Regions from separate parts of the Psychrobacillus sp. FSL K6-1267 genome, predicted to be linked through region 2. Evidence: riboswitches for the same ligand, from Rfam matches in the RefSeq annotation. Region 2 holds a riboswitch; the other holds the start of a gene.
The links. A riboswitch is a leader RNA that binds a small molecule or an ion and turns the genes downstream of it on or off. The one in region 2 is predicted to bind FMN.

Region 1 (7,655 bases), 1.1 Mb from region 2:
TCAAGTATTCTCACTTCTATGACAGATGCCGTAATTACGTTCAACAAAGAATTTCAAGTACAGGTTAGTAATCCACAGGCTGACCAACTGTTAAATAAATGGCATGAAGAAAATGACATTGCTAACAAATCAGATTTACCTGATGAACTTCAGCATCTTCTAGAGCATGTATTGCATTTAGAAGAAGAATTAGATGAGGAATTAGAAATAAGAGGATCATACTTCTCTGTGTCGATCAGCCTTCTTTATAGCAATGAATCTGTTCGTGGGGCAGTGGTCGTATTGCGCGACATGACTGAGCAACATAGATTAGACAAAATGCGTTCAGATTTCATCGCTAATGTTTCTCATGAGCTAAGAACACCTATTTCTATGCTGCAAGGATACAGTGAAGCCATTATCGATGAAATAGTCACGACAGAAGAAGACAAAAATGAAATGATTCGGGTTATTTATGATGAATCTAAACGTATGGGTAGACTTGTAACAGAGTTATTAGATTTAGCGAGACTTGAATCAGGTTATTTGAGCATACACAAAGAAAAAGCAGAAATTGTTTCGGCAATCGAAAGGATTACCCAAAAATTTGACCAAGCTGCGAAAGAAAGTAACGTTCGCTTAAAGTTTGATCACAATATACCTTCTGAGGAATTAATCGAAATTGAGATAGACGAAGATCGTATGGAACAGGTTTTAACGAACTTAATTGATAATGCTTTAAGACATACTCCGGAAGAAGGCTCTGTTTCCGTACTGTTAGAGAAATCCAAAAACCAAATCATTATAAAGGTATCAGATACTGGATTTGGTATACCTGCAGAGGATTTACCTTATATTTTTGAGCGGTTTTATAAAGCCGATAAAGCTAGAACTAGAGGGAAAGCTGGCACTGGCCTCGGCCTTGCTATTGCCAAAAATATAGTCGAAAGACACGAAGGTCACCTATCAGCAGAAAGCACAGTCGGGGTAGGCACAACATTTATTATTCAATTGCCATTAAGCTAATGTAACAAATCGGGAGATGAAACGACTAATTGAAAGAACGGGGGGAGCATTATGAATGACTCCGTTTTCCACCGCTTGTATGATACCTATCATCAAGACGTTTTTCAGTTTTTGATCTATCTAGTTAAAGATAGACAAACTGCGGAAGACTTGGTCCAGGAGGTTTATGTTCGTGTTCTAAGAGCTTACAGTAAATTTGAGGGAAAAAGCTCCGAGAAAACATGGTTATTTTCAATTGCAAAAAATGTAGCTATTGATCATTTTCGAAAGCATTCCGTTAGAAAGAAAAGAATGTTTGATGCTTTTGACTGGGAATCTACACAGCTTGCATCAAAAGACATGTTGCCGGAGGATTTTACTGTTTTAAATGATGAAATGAAAGCCTTGCTACTAGCTTTAGATACATGTACTGGAGATCAGAAAATGGTAGTCATTATGAGATATTTTCAAGAGCTGTCCATTGCTGAAACCGCACAAGTATTAAATTGGACAGAAGGTAAGGTAAAGACTACTCAGCATAGAGCTATTAAATCACTTCGAGAAAAATTATCTGATAAACAAAAGGAGGGTAATGTTTTACATGAGTAATCAAGAAGAAAAGAATAAAGCGATAGATGAGCTCTTACACAACATGCCCAAGTTCACAGATAATCGTTCGAAGGATGAAGTATACAATCGAGTGAAGTTAGAAATGGATTCTTCCGATTTAAATAAAGTCATACGAAATAATAAATGGTTTTCTAAATGGATGCCACTTTTAGTGTCTGTTGCTTCTGTTTTGTTGTTAACGTTCTTAATTTCTTCATACTTGGGTACAAGTAGTGAAAAATCTGCAATCCAGCAACAGGCTACAGACAAATCGGACATATTGAGAACGTTGGACGTTGCTCCTGCCTCTGAGGTAGAAACAACAGAGGGCGGAATGGAAGCCAAGGAAGATGCGGCTATAGAAAATTCAAATGATGTAGTCAATTCTTTAGCTGTCGAAAGTGAATTAGTGCCCGTTCAAGCCTTTAACAACGCTAGAACTGTATATGAAGATGATTTAAATGATGGAATTCCATTTCATTTTTCTGTAACAGAAGGGGCAGAAGCTTACCCAATCACAATAATTATACCTAAGGATAAAATAAACGAAGATTTTACTGACGGATTGCCAAATAGTCTTCAGTTATATGAAAAATATGCAAGCACTATAGATGAATCTGCTCTAGGGTTCGAGGAATATTTGCCCTTGCAAGGTAATTTAGTTTCAGATGGCGATACGCTTCAACACTATTTACCTAAAGGGCATGGTTATGATGCTGCTTCAGCTACTTCCGGAGTGTATACTGATACAATTCGTCATATTTTTAAGGACTTTTCCTTCCTAGAACGATTAAGTGAGGATGGCACAGCTATCAATTGGGACCAAGTAGGAGTAATAGGGAAAAAGGAATTGGCAAGCGGAAACAAAGAACGAATGTATTTTAAACACACAATGAATAGCGGACTGACATTCCTTGTTCCAAAGGATGCTAAGTTTGAGAATGCTTTTAAAGATATGCCAAAATCAGCAAATGATCTTTATACGACTGTAGTACCGAAAAATGTTAGTTATGAGGTATCAGAGGAAGACAACACGGTTGTAATAACATTTGACGAAGCATTAGATTTGGCAACATTGGAATATGAAGATTCTATTCTTATGATTGAAGCCTTTACTTTAACAGCTGCAAGCTTCGATAAAACAGTTCGTCTAGAAAATGTTGTACAGAAGCAATGGGATCGATTTGATTTGACAGCTACTTTACCAATCCCAATTGGCCCTAATGGGTACATGATGAACTACTGAATAATAAAGAGTCGACCTACTAATTAGTCGGTCGATTTTTTTATTGGGTTTTTTATTCGAAAAAAGTGTTTTATAACCGGATAGAAAAATTTATGACCGTTCGGACGAGTTTTATGACCGGATAGAAAAATTTATGACCGTTCGGACGAGAGTTATGACCGGATAGAAAAATTTATGACTGTTCGGACGAGTTTTATAACCGGATAGAAAAATTTATGACCGTTCGGACGAGATTTATGACCGGATAGAAAAATTTATGACCGTTCGGACGAGAGTTATGACCGGAAAGAAAAATTTACGACCGTTCGGACGAGATTTATGACCAGATAGAAAAATTTATGACCGTTCAGACGAGAGTTATGACCGGAAAGAAAAATTTATGACCGTTCGGACGAGAGTTATGACCGGATAGAAAAATTTATGACCGTTCAGACGAGAGTTATGACCGGATAGAAAAATTATGACCGTTCGGACGAGTTTTATAATCGGAAAGAGTTATTTATTACAGTTATATATTAAGGTGAACAAAAATCACTGTATTTTAATTTCATAAAAAAGATTCATCTGTTAATATACTTAAATCGAAACAGTTGTATTGCATATATTAATATAGTTTGATAAAATGATTGTAATTCGAGATAATCTTGAATGACAATAAAATATTGATTCATCTTCGGGGCAGGGTGAAATTCCCGATCGGCGGTATTAGAAGAGTTTTTTCTTGAGCCCGCGAGCCGTAAAAGGCAGGATTTGGTTAAATTCCAAAGCCGACAGTATAGTCTGGATGGGAGAAGGTGAAGGTGCAGTCGTTTTTCGTATGCTCTTATACGGATACGCTTATTTAAGTGTACCTTTTTCTCCTTTAAGCTTTATTTGCTTAAGGGATTTTTTGAGTATTGATAACGAACTGAACCTTTCTTCTTGTGGAGTGAATCGCAAAAGGAGAGAGGATTTATGGCAAAAAGTAAGACGCGAATGCTTATTGCAATCGCAATGCTAAGTAGTATTTCTTTCGTTTTAATGCTGCTTGCATTTCCGTTACCAGTTTTACCAGCTTATTTGAAAATTGACTTCAGTGATATCCCAGCGTTAATTGCTGCTATCACAATGGGGCCAGTTGCAGGAATCATTGTAGCTTTCATGAAAAACGTACTAGATTGGTTCTTTTCAGGAAGTCCCACAGGCGTTCCAGTCGGTCATATGGCTAACTTCGCAACTAGTATTTTGTTTTTGACACCTGTTTATGTCATTTATCGTAAAGTTTCTTCCTCTAAAGGGATTGCTTACGGCTTAGGCGTCGGGACAGTTTGTATGGCTCTTGGTATGAGCCTGTTAAATTATTACGTTTTCTTACCAATGTATTCGTACTTTTTAAACTTCCCAGCGGAAACAGGAACAGCTTTATTTAATTCTATCATTTACGGTATTTTACCGTTTAATCTGATAAAAGGTATTATAGTTACAATTGTTATGGTTGTTCTATTTAAACGATTGAAGCCTATACTAGACAAGGTGAGCGAGTCGTTTAAAGTTCCAAATATAAATTAAAGATATGTATGACTGCTGGCAAACTAGACAATTTCTAGTTTGTCTGCGGTTTTTATTTTTTTGTAGGTATAGCATTAACCTGCCACTTAAGTTTATAGAAATATAAAAAGCCAAGAAAAATGAGCTAGTCATCCTTCTTGGCATTAATATACTATTCAAATTTTAGAGCGTCGCCTTCAAATGATTCTTCAGCAACTTTAATGGAATCGGTAGGGCAGCCTTCAAATGCATCCTCCATGTCCTCCATCAGTTCCTCTGGAACTTCCGTTGTTCCCGTGTTATCATCTAAAATAACAAAGGCAATACCTTCATCGTCATAGTCATATATGTCTGGAGCAGCTGCTCCGCAAGCTCCGCATGCGATACACGTATCTTTATCTACTATAGTATATTTTGCCATTAGTATATTCTCTCCTTTAATTCTACTTATAAGAATTAGCTATCTTATTCATTCTAAAGCTGTTTACGTTTCTTTTCAACAAAAATACTTTCAAACTGTGAGGTATTTAAATTGTATTTTAGCCAACTATTACTAAATATTATTCAAAAATTTAATGGGGAACGGTCAGCAATGGCTTCCTTTTACTTATTAAAAGGGATAAAATCTGGACAAACCATTCAAGATGTCACTTATTTTAATCTACATCGTTTTTTCTCTATTTATCCGAAGTTAACACAAGAAGAATATAAGCAGCAGTTGTTTAAACTCCAACAAAACAACTGGATTGAAGAGGAAGATTCTCTACTAAGGATTAGTCATAAAGGTTTAAAACAGTTAACTGGATATACAGAACCTTTGTTTAATGGCTGGGAGCTAAGGGGAAATGAAAAATTGTTCTGGTCAAGATTAGAATTAGTAGTCCAAACACTATCTTATTTTAATAAAAATGAAACTAGATTTATTCCCAATCAAAAAGATTATTCGGTTCACCAGTTTGTGAAAGATTACTTACGAGGGAGAGACTATAAATCATCAACATTTCAAAAGGACTTTAAAAGTCAGTTAGAGCATTTACTTCAAATTGCTGAGTTACAGGAAATACATCGTATACTATTAGTCTATCGAATGAGCGGTTATCACATTAGTGGGCTCACATGGGAGCAATTAGCACTGGAGTGTGGAGAATCTATTATAGATATGAAGCTTCAATTTGTAGAAGCGTTGCATATTGTCTTAGATAACATCAATCAAGAAAGTCATCCAGATTTAATAGGTTTAACAAAAGAGATTTTTGTACATAGTCCTTTAACACAATCCGCTTTAAAGACCGAACAGCTTTTAAAGGAAGGTTACTCTATCCAAGATATCGCTGCCCTAAGATCTTTAAAAGCAAATACAATCGAAGATCACTTAATAGAAATAGCAGCAGCTGATCGAAGTTTATCATTGACATCATTTATATTGAACGACCAAATAAAAAAAGTGCTAGAATTCTCCAATAAACATCAAACCAAAAAATTGAGGTTAATTCGCGAGAACATACCTGAGTTAAGCTATTTTCAAATTAGACTGGCTTTAGCTAAAGGGGAGAAAGAAAATGGATGAACTTCAACACATTCTTCAAACAAGGTTTGGATATAAAGATTTTAGAGAAGGACAGAAGGAAATAATCGAAAAAGTCCTAGCTGGAGAGGATGTAGTAGCTATTTTGCCCACTGGGATGGGTAAATCGTTGCTGTTCCAGCTACCAGCATATTTAAAGAATGGAGCGGTGCTAATAGTATCCCCTTTGCTTTCTTTAATGCAGGACCAGGTAGAGCAGTTAAAAATGATGGGAGAAAAAAGAGTAGTGGCCATCAATTCATTTTTATCCTTCGAGCAAAGAGAAAAGGCGTTATCTGGTTTACAAAATTATAAATTTATTTTTACATCACCTGAAATGTTACAGAATGAGCGTTTTCAAAGAAGGTTAGCTAGTTTAAATTTAGCTTTTATAGTTGCTGATGAAGCGCATTGTATTTCCCAGTGGGGATTTGATTTCCGACCTGATTATTTAAGGATCTCTGAGTCGCTTAAATCGTTAAGAAAGGCAAATGTGCTAGCCTTAACTGCTACAGCCACAAAGGAAGTTGTAAAAGATATAAAAACTACCTTGTTAATGGAACAGCCATTTGAATATATTCATTCCTTGGATCGTCCTTATATTGCTTACGAAGCACATGAGGTGGAGAGCCAAAAAGAAAAGGTAGAATGGATATTAAATAGGATTACTAGCACTACTGGACCTGGTATATTATATAGTCAGTCGAGGAAAAAAACTGAATTTTATACAGAAGAGTTACAAAAAAAGGGCATCAGAGTCGCTTATTATCATTCTAAAATGGATCAAGATGACCGTATTCTCATTCAGCAACAGTTCCAACAAGGCCATTTAGATTGGATTTGTGCTACGAATGCTTTTGGAATGGGTATACATAAGGATAATATTAGACAAATTATACATGATCATATACCAACCTCCGTTGCCAATTATATGCAAGAGGTTGGACGGGCAGGTAGAGACGGAAAACAGTCCATTGCCTCCATTCTTTATATGTTATCCGATGTAGAACAAGCTTATTTTGTTGCGATGCAGGATTTTCCCGACGAACAGGATATTATCCTTGCATATCAGACCAATGAAAATCAGGTGCAGTTATCTGAAACAACGGAAAGAATTTTAGATTATTGGAAAATGGTATTGTCAACAGAGGAAACTATAGAACTGTTTAAGAATATTCGACAAAAAAAATGGATAGAAATTCAAAGCTTGTACACGCTATTACAAAATGAGAATTGTATTAGGGAACAGGTAATTGCCTATTTCGATCAAAAGCTGATAGACAAGCCTTTAAATTGCTGTTCAAAATGTTCTTTAAATCTTCAAGAGTTATTTCATTTACACGATAAACCCCTTATCCATGCTACAGTATTAGATTGGAAAAGTAGATTAGGCAGTATCCTATAATACTTAACAACATTTACATTTTCAACAAAATTCGTCATAATAGTAGTAGATAAGTGGAAGAATGGAGTTTGACTAATATGAGTAAAGATGATTATCAAAAAAAGATTGACGAACATAGACAGTCCATTGGTGTAGAGAGTGAAGCAACTGAATTGAGAAGAAGTAGAAGAAATCCACCAGGTAAAAAGAAAAAGAAAAAGAATATACTCATCCCATCCTTGTTTTTTATATTTATCTTATTGCCTGCAAGTGTTTTGATTTATGTACAATTTTTTTATCAACCAGAAAGCGAAGCCTCAACTGAAGACGAAGGAATCATA
Region 2 (7,655 bases):
ATGATAGCAGAGCTTTCTAGACGAATAGGTGACCGAGAATTAGCTACACGTTATTTTTCCAAAGTAATCGAAAAACAAAGTACCTCTATAGAACCCAAGCTAATTGAAATGGCAAAAGAGCGTTGGCAGGAAATGCGAGGGTGAAAAAAAGAAGCCTCATTCAGGCTTCTTTTTTATATGTGTTGTCATTAAAATACTTGTTCTACTTCTACTATTCCAGGTACTTCCTCTAATAAAGCGCGTTCAATACCAGCTTTTAACGTGATAGTAGAACTTGGGCAGCTCCCGCATGCTCCTAAAAGGCGTAATTTTACAATACCGTCTTCAACGTCAACAAGCTCGCAGTCTCCGCCGTCACGTAGTAAGAATGGACGCAATTTATCTAAAACTTCTTGTACTTGTTCGTTAATTGTATCAGTCATATATGTCGACTCCTTTCGCTATAATCATTATAGAATAATTGTTGGTTAAATGGAAGTGTTTACTCCCCACAAAACACACCGTGATAAGAGTGTTCCCTAAGATTCATAAAATATTATTTACCCTGTTTTATTCTTAAATACAAATCATTTTTACGATGATTTGTATATAGACTATTTACTTAATATTAATAATAAATAGCTAGAATCGTGTTACTTCAGGCTTTTATTCCCCAATATATCTTTCCAAAATAAATTTATTTTAAATTCTAGTCTATTAGACTAGCTTCCTCTACTAAAAGTTCATATGTTACAGTATGCCATTTGTTGGCAAATAAACTTCGAGGAGGTGTTTTTTTATGGTTTTAACCTTACAAGCATTTACAACTCCAGCAAATACTCAAGTCATTGCTGATACAGCTGCTTTACCAGGTACTCTTCCAACACCAGCAGTACCAACCGCACCAGCTATGTTGTCTCCTTTAATTGATGGCAGCAGCGCTTATATCTGGTCACCGAATACAGCATCCAACCAAACGGTTACATTCCAAAGCATTTTCGACATTGGAACTTTACCAATTCTAGGACTTGCTTTGCCACTTAGCGCGTTTTATGCGTATGCAGGTAACGAGACTGTCTCAGTAACTGCAACTTTAGAGGTAGTAAATCTTTTAGGAATTGTTATAGCAACTATTCCTTTATTTACCGATGCTAACTCTGGTAGCTCTCAGGACGTAGCAATTGCATCAGGAGATGCTCTTTTAGCAGTTGGTTTATTAGGAAATACAGGTCGTATTGTCATCAATGCTACTGTTACTTCCCCAACAGTAATAGGATATTCTGCAAATCCCGGCAGATATCTTGGACAACTTACCGTTCGTAGTCTTATAGCTGTTTAACAGCAGCTCCTCTTAAGGATGGCGTCTATACAATTTACAAGTTTCCCTCAATCTAGTAAATAACTTAGGCTAATTCACTGAAAACGTAAGCATCTCTGTACATGTACAAATAAACCAGTACATGTTTCAGAGGTGCTTTAAATATACTATTGGAAAAGCGAGAATAGGTAATTCTCAATAAGAATTGCTTAAAGATTTGTCGGTTAATTTCATAAATAGCACTTTGCCAGTATCCACAGCCAACCAATTATATTTTATTCAATGTCACGTGTATCGATTCTCTTTTCTTAAAATAAACGATTTAAATTCGCCATTTCAATTGCAGAAACCGCACTGTCATAGCCTTTGTTTCCAGCTTTTGTTCCTGCACGTTCAATTGCTTGTTCAATATTTTCCGTTGTCACTATACCAAAAATAACAGGTATACCCGTATCTAGGCCTGCTTTTGCAATGCCTTTTGCTGCTTCATTACATACATAGTCATAGTGCGTAGTAGATCCACGTATTACAGTACCTAAGCCGATTATTGCATCGTAGTTTTTCGTATTTGCCATTTTCTTTGCGATAAATGGTACTTCAAATGCTCCTGGCACCCAAGCGATATCAATATTTCCTTCCTCAACTCCGTGACGTTTTAAACCGTCTAGTGCACCGCTTAATAATTTGTCATTAATAAACTCATTAAATCTTCCTACTACAATTCCTATTTTTAAATCTGTACCGACTAGCTGTGCCTCAAAAATTTGTCCCATGCTCATTCTCCTTTTACGTAAGCTTTATAATTCGCTTCTGTGTATTTCACTAAATCTTCTATCGTAATAAACTTCATTTGAAATTTTTCTGCAATTTTTTCAAGTTGTGGCATGCGTGCCATTGTACCGTCCTCGTTCATAATCTCACAAATAACAGCGACTTCTTTTGAACCACATAATTTAGCTAGTTCTACACCTGCTTCTGTATGACCACGACGCTCTATAACTCCCCCTTTTTTTGCGATAAGAGGGAATACATGTCCTGGACGGTTTAAATCTGTTGCTACAGCTTGATTATTTAATAGTGCAAGAATTGTATAAGATCGTTCAAATGCACTAATGCCTGTTGTTGTTGATTTATGATCAATACTAATGGTAAAGGCTGTTTGATGTGAATCCGTGTTCTTATTTACCATTGGGTCTAATGACAATCTTTCTGCAATTTCATTTGAAATGGGTGTGCATATTAAGCCACGACCATGCACTGCCATAAAATTAATGTTTTCAGGTGTTGCATACTCACCTATTACGACAAAATCACCTTCATTTTCTCGATTTTCATCATCGACTACAATGATGATTTCACCTTGCTTTAATGCAACGATTGCTTCGTCTATAGTATTCATTTCATTCCACTCCTTTAGAATCCGGCTTTTTGTAAGAAATCAACAGTCACTTTTCCTGTATTTTGATTGGCTAGATGCTTTGCTACATACTTGCCAATTAAATCCGTTTCAATATTGACAATTTCTCCAGTCTGTTTTAAGCCAAGCACAGTTTCCTTGAATGTATGTGGTATTAAAGAAACAGTAATTATAGAATCTGTTACATTAAAAATCGTCAGGCTTGTACCATCAATGGTGATTGAGCCCTTCATTAAACAGTTAAAAAGCAATTCTTTTGGCATTGCTAAGTCGATATATACTGCATTGGAAGCTGGTCTCTTTCGAAGAATCGTTGCAACACCATCGACATGTCCAGAAACAATATGACCGCCGAATCTGCCATTTGCAGACATTGCTCTTTCTAAATTCACTGTTGAACCTTTTTTAAGTTGCTGTAAGCTTGTCGATTTAACCGTTTCAGGCATCACATCTGCCACAAACAGATCATTCGTAAACTTTTTAACAGTTAGACACACACCATTTACAGCAATGCTATCGCCAAGCTGTACATCTTCTAAAATTTTGCTAGCTCCAATGGAAATTTCCATCGATTGAGTAAACATATTCATCTGCTGAACAGTCCCTAGCTCCTCAATAATCCCTGTAAACATCTTCCTCACCTCTTTCTCAAAATAAAAAACCCCGAACATTTATTGTCGGAGTTTCGATGAGAGGTAAATTTGGCTTCGTCAAATAAGACTAGTGAATATGTATTTTCAAAAGTCTACTTGCGTTGCTTCCTTCTCCCATCCAGACTATAACTGTCGGCTTTGGACTTGCACCAAATCCTGCACACTAAAAGTGGCTCACGGGCTTAGAGATACAATCTCAACACCGTCGATTGGGAATTTCACCCGACCCCGAAGGAATAATATAAAATTGTTGTAAAATAAAAAAATTCCCAACACGGTTGTGATGGGATGAAAGTGCATAGCAAAAAATACATTTTAAAATTGCCATTTTAAAATGTTTTGCTTACTCCTTCTCCCATCCAGACTATAACTGTCGGCTTTGGACTCGCACCAAATCCTGCACACTAAAAGCGGCTCACGGGCTTAGAGATATAATCTCAACACCGTCGATTGGGAATTTCACCCGACCCCGAAGGAAATTATTCTATTTGATTAGTATTGTATCATAAAAATTCGACGTAGAGGCTTTCTTCGTATTACCACCTTTTAGTTGATTTGCATTCCTGGACTTTCAGACTAACTAAATCAACAACCGTTAGTGCATGAAACAATCATGACTAAAGCTATTATATTTAAACTCTATCATTTAAAGGATATTCGCTTTTTGACAGTATTTCCGTATCCCCTTTATAATATAGATGGGTAAAATAATATATAAGTTAAAGGGGACAAGTATTTTATGGCACAAGAAAAACTCACTGTAGAAATTTACGGTGCCGATATAGTATGTGCAAGCTGTGTGAATGCTCCTTCTTCTAAGGACACGTATGAATGGTTAGAAGCTGCAATTACCAGAAAATTTCCTGATCATCAATTAACATTTTTATATATTGATATAGAAAAGCCAATAGAAGACGAAAAACAACTGTCAATTGCCAATCAAATTGCAAATGATGAGTTTTTCTACCCATTAATAATGATAAACGAGGAAGTTATAGGGGAAGGTTATATTCAGTTAAAGCCTGTATTCTCTGCCCTCGAAAAGTACGGTTATATAGCAGAATAACGTGAAGTATCATTTCAAAAAGTACTCAAATAAGCTTATTAAGTAAAATGCTTTTTCCCAGAGAAAGCATTTTATAAAAAAAATAAAAAGCTTGGGAACGCGTTTAACTCCACGTTTCCAAGCTTTTTTAATTTATCCGTTATGGCGTTTATACATCCAAAGTAAACCTGATTTCATCAATCTTGCAATACGTCCAGTAACAGAGATATCTGCCAAATAAGCAAAGCCTTGCTTTTTACCTAGAGATCCCATAAAGCCTTTAAGCTTAATATCTGGCATTTTTTCTGGTAGTGGCTGACCCTTCCAGCGTGCTTGCAGTACTTTCACAATCTGCTCTGCCTGTTCCTCTGCTAGCTGTGCACTTGGAGCAAACGGCAAGGATGCACAATCACCAACTACAAAGACATTATCGTAACTTGGTAGATCATGATATTGAGTAAGGATGATGCGACCAGTTTTGTCCTTCTCTCCAGGTAAAGCACGAACAGGAGCAGCTGGCTGAATACCGGCTGTCCAAACTACAACATCTACCGGAATTATTTCATCATGATTATATAATTTGTTTGGTTCCACTTTTGTGATATTCGAATTGCTTATCACGTCTACATCATTTGTATCAAACCATTTTTGTACAAAATTACTTAAGCGTTCTGGAAAGTCTCTTAATACTCGAGGACTACGGTCAAATAATTTAATTTTTAGATCTGGTCTACTTTCACGAAGCTCACTCGCAAGCTCGATTCCACTTAGACCTGCCCCCACGATTCCTACAACAGAACCTGCTGGTAATCCACCAATCTTATTGTATGTGTCTCTAGAGCGCCCAATTGTTTGAATGCTATAAGTAAATTCATCTGCCCCTGGAACATTATGATACTTATCTTCGCAGCCAAGTCCAATTACTAAATCATCGTATGGAATTATTTTTTCATCTTGTAAAATTACTTGTTTGTTTTCTACATCAATTTTCTCAATTTCTCCATAAGTAATTTTTAACTTGTCACTCTCTGGAAAAGCCACTCTAATTTCATGATCAGATGATGTGCCTGCTGCCAACGCGTAAAATTCTGTTTTTAAACTATGAAATGGTGTACGGTCTATTAATGTGAGTTCTACATCATCTGGCAAATTATTTGGTAATAGGCGTAGTAATACGCGCATATTCCCATATCCTCCACCTAACAATACTAATTTTCGCATAAATATTCTCCCTTTTGTTTCAATGTCTCCTCAAATTATAAATGATTGTGACACATTTCACAATAAAACTTCACAATTGACCTTTATAAAAAAATAGAGTAGCATGACGATGTAGTGAGGTGACAGCTATGAATCCAATGGTTGAATTTTGTATAAGCAACCTTGCAAATGGTTCACAAGAAGCTTTTGATATATTAGAACAGGATCCTGATTTAGATGTGCTAGAATATGGCTGTCTTAGCTATTGTTCCCTATGTTCCGAAACACTTTTCGCCATAGTGAACGGTGATGTGGTAGAGGGTGAATCTTCCGAAGATCTTGTAGCCAAAATATATAAATACATTGAAGAAAATCCATTATTTTAAAAGGTATCGAGAAGATATTCTCTCGATACCTTTTATATATTTTAATCTATTAAATCAATTTCATACATTCATTCCATAAATAGCATTACTCCATTTATGAGTGAGAAAAAGAAATAAGGTATTCTCTGTTCTAAGCTCAACAGGAATACCTTATTTAATACAGTTATTATATTGTTCTTCCAAACAATGAATGGTGTTTTATTTTATCCAGTCATGTAAAGTTTCTAAAAAATGAGTCGGTTTTTGAAGGAACATTTGAACTTCTTCCGTTCTATTAACTCCAGTATTGACGTGAGCAGTATCAATTCCCATGTGAATGCCGGTTAATATGTCTGTTTGATAATTGTCTCCAATCATCACCATCTCTTCTTTTTTAAACCCATACTTTTTTTGAATAAACTCAAGCATAAACGGTTGCGGCTTTCCAGTAAAAATAGGTTCAACACCTGTAGAATGCTCTACTAATTTGGTGAAGGCTCCATTCCCTGGAAGATAGCCTCTTTCACTTGGGAAAGCGTGGTCGCTATTTGTAGAGATAAACGCCGCTCCAGCCCTAATTGACAAACAAGCTTGTGCGAGCTTTTCGTAATTGACTTTATGGTCTATTCCCATGACAACCACCTCTGCTAAGTCATCCGTTGGCTCAATTCCTACAGAACATAAAGCATCCTCCAAGCCCTTCTCTCCAATCATAAAAACGCTTTTTGCAGGATAATGCTCGGCAATGTAATTAGCAGCTGCAATCGATGAAGAGATAATTTGCTCCTCAGTAGTATGTATGTCCATCTTCGCTAGCTTCGCTTGTAGCTGCTTTTGAGTCATAGAAGAGTTATTAGTAACGAAAAAAGGTTCAATCCCATTGTTTTGCAAATAATGTACAAAATCTACAGATTCCTGAATTGGTGTTAGTCCCTTATATACAGTTCCATCTAAATCTAAAAAGTATCCTTTATAGGCGGACATCGGAGTCCTCCGGTAAAAATGCTGAAACTGGCCCAAGCTCATTAATTAAATAATTTTCTACTCTTTCTGGAAACAGTTGTAAATAAGGGAGATTCTTCACTAGAACACTTTCTAATTGCTTATGGTCTACGGAAAAGAAATGTCTCACAAGCTCTTTTCTCATTTCAATAACAGCTTTTAAAGGCGCATCCATCTCAGCTGTAATTACTTTTTCATCAGTCAAAATATCAATTATGTCATCATAGCCACCTGGATCCCTCATAATGAAGCCATCAATCATTGAGTTACCTACATCTATAATGGACTCAATCATATTTTGTCCCACTCGCTCTAATGCAAGTTTCGTTATATTATTTTCATTCCAATCTTTTTTACTATCTATTAAGTCAAGCAATTCTCTCATATGCTTCAATGTCATTGCAATACTTTTACGGTCCACAAAATACATTGCACAGCCTCCTAATTCTTGGTCAGTTGATATATAGTTCTATTCTATAGTACCATAATTCATAGGTAAGGAAGGAGTGTCAAGGGTGGAACGATTTTTCTTGTATGATGACGTCGAAGATACAAAAACAAGATTCGTTGGATTTACTGGAGAAAGCCAGCGATATGATTTAGCAATTGTCCAGAGTTCTCGATTTTTCGGTAAGGTACTTGTGATGGACATTCAATACAATCGATCAGCTATTAT

Region 1: another riboswitch for FMN. It lies ahead of MHB55_RS08795 (ECF transporter S component); the one in region 2 lies ahead of ribE (riboflavin synthase).

Annotation. Positions count from the first base shown of each region.
Region 1 covers NZ_JBBOOR010000001.1:1,761,721-1,769,375, forward strand. Annotated here, with positions in the region: gene MHB55_RS08780 (ATP-binding protein) at 1-1,005, shown strand, start outside; partial or broken gene sigX (RNA polymerase sigma factor SigX) at 1,051-1,593, shown strand; gene MHB55_RS08790 (hypothetical protein) at 1,586-2,839, shown strand; FMN riboswitch at 3,505-3,639, shown strand; gene MHB55_RS08795 (ECF transporter S component) at 3,794-4,387, shown strand; gene MHB55_RS08800 (ferredoxin) at 4,539-4,787, opposite strand; gene MHB55_RS08805 (helix-turn-helix domain-containing protein) at 4,899-5,933, shown strand; gene MHB55_RS08810 (RecQ family ATP-dependent DNA helicase) at 5,926-7,335, shown strand; gene MHB55_RS08815 (LysM peptidoglycan-binding domain-containing protein) at 7,413-7,655, shown strand, end outside.
Region 2 covers NZ_JBBOOR010000001.1:2,877,485-2,885,139, forward strand. Annotated here, with positions in the region: gene MHB55_RS14710 (DUF2225 domain-containing protein) at 1-144, shown strand, start outside; gene MHB55_RS14715 (NifU family protein) at 189-422, opposite strand; gene MHB55_RS14720 (hypothetical protein) at 779-1,318, shown strand; gene ribH (6,7-dimethyl-8-ribityllumazine synthase) at 1,606-2,070, opposite strand; partial or broken gene ribB (3,4-dihydroxy-2-butanone-4-phosphate synthase) at 2,112-2,696, opposite strand; gene ribE (riboflavin synthase) at 2,711-3,346, opposite strand; FMN riboswitch at 3,470-3,607, opposite strand; FMN riboswitch at 3,711-3,848, opposite strand; gene MHB55_RS14740 (YuzD family protein) at 4,107-4,433, shown strand; gene MHB55_RS14745 (NAD(P)/FAD-dependent oxidoreductase) at 4,566-5,633, opposite strand; gene MHB55_RS14750 (YuzB family protein) at 5,762-5,998, shown strand; gene MHB55_RS14755 (TIGR01457 family HAD-type hydrolase) at 6,197-6,961, opposite strand; gene MHB55_RS14760 (DUF86 domain-containing protein) at 6,948-7,409, opposite strand; gene MHB55_RS14765 (DUF3055 domain-containing protein) at 7,495-7,655, shown strand, end outside.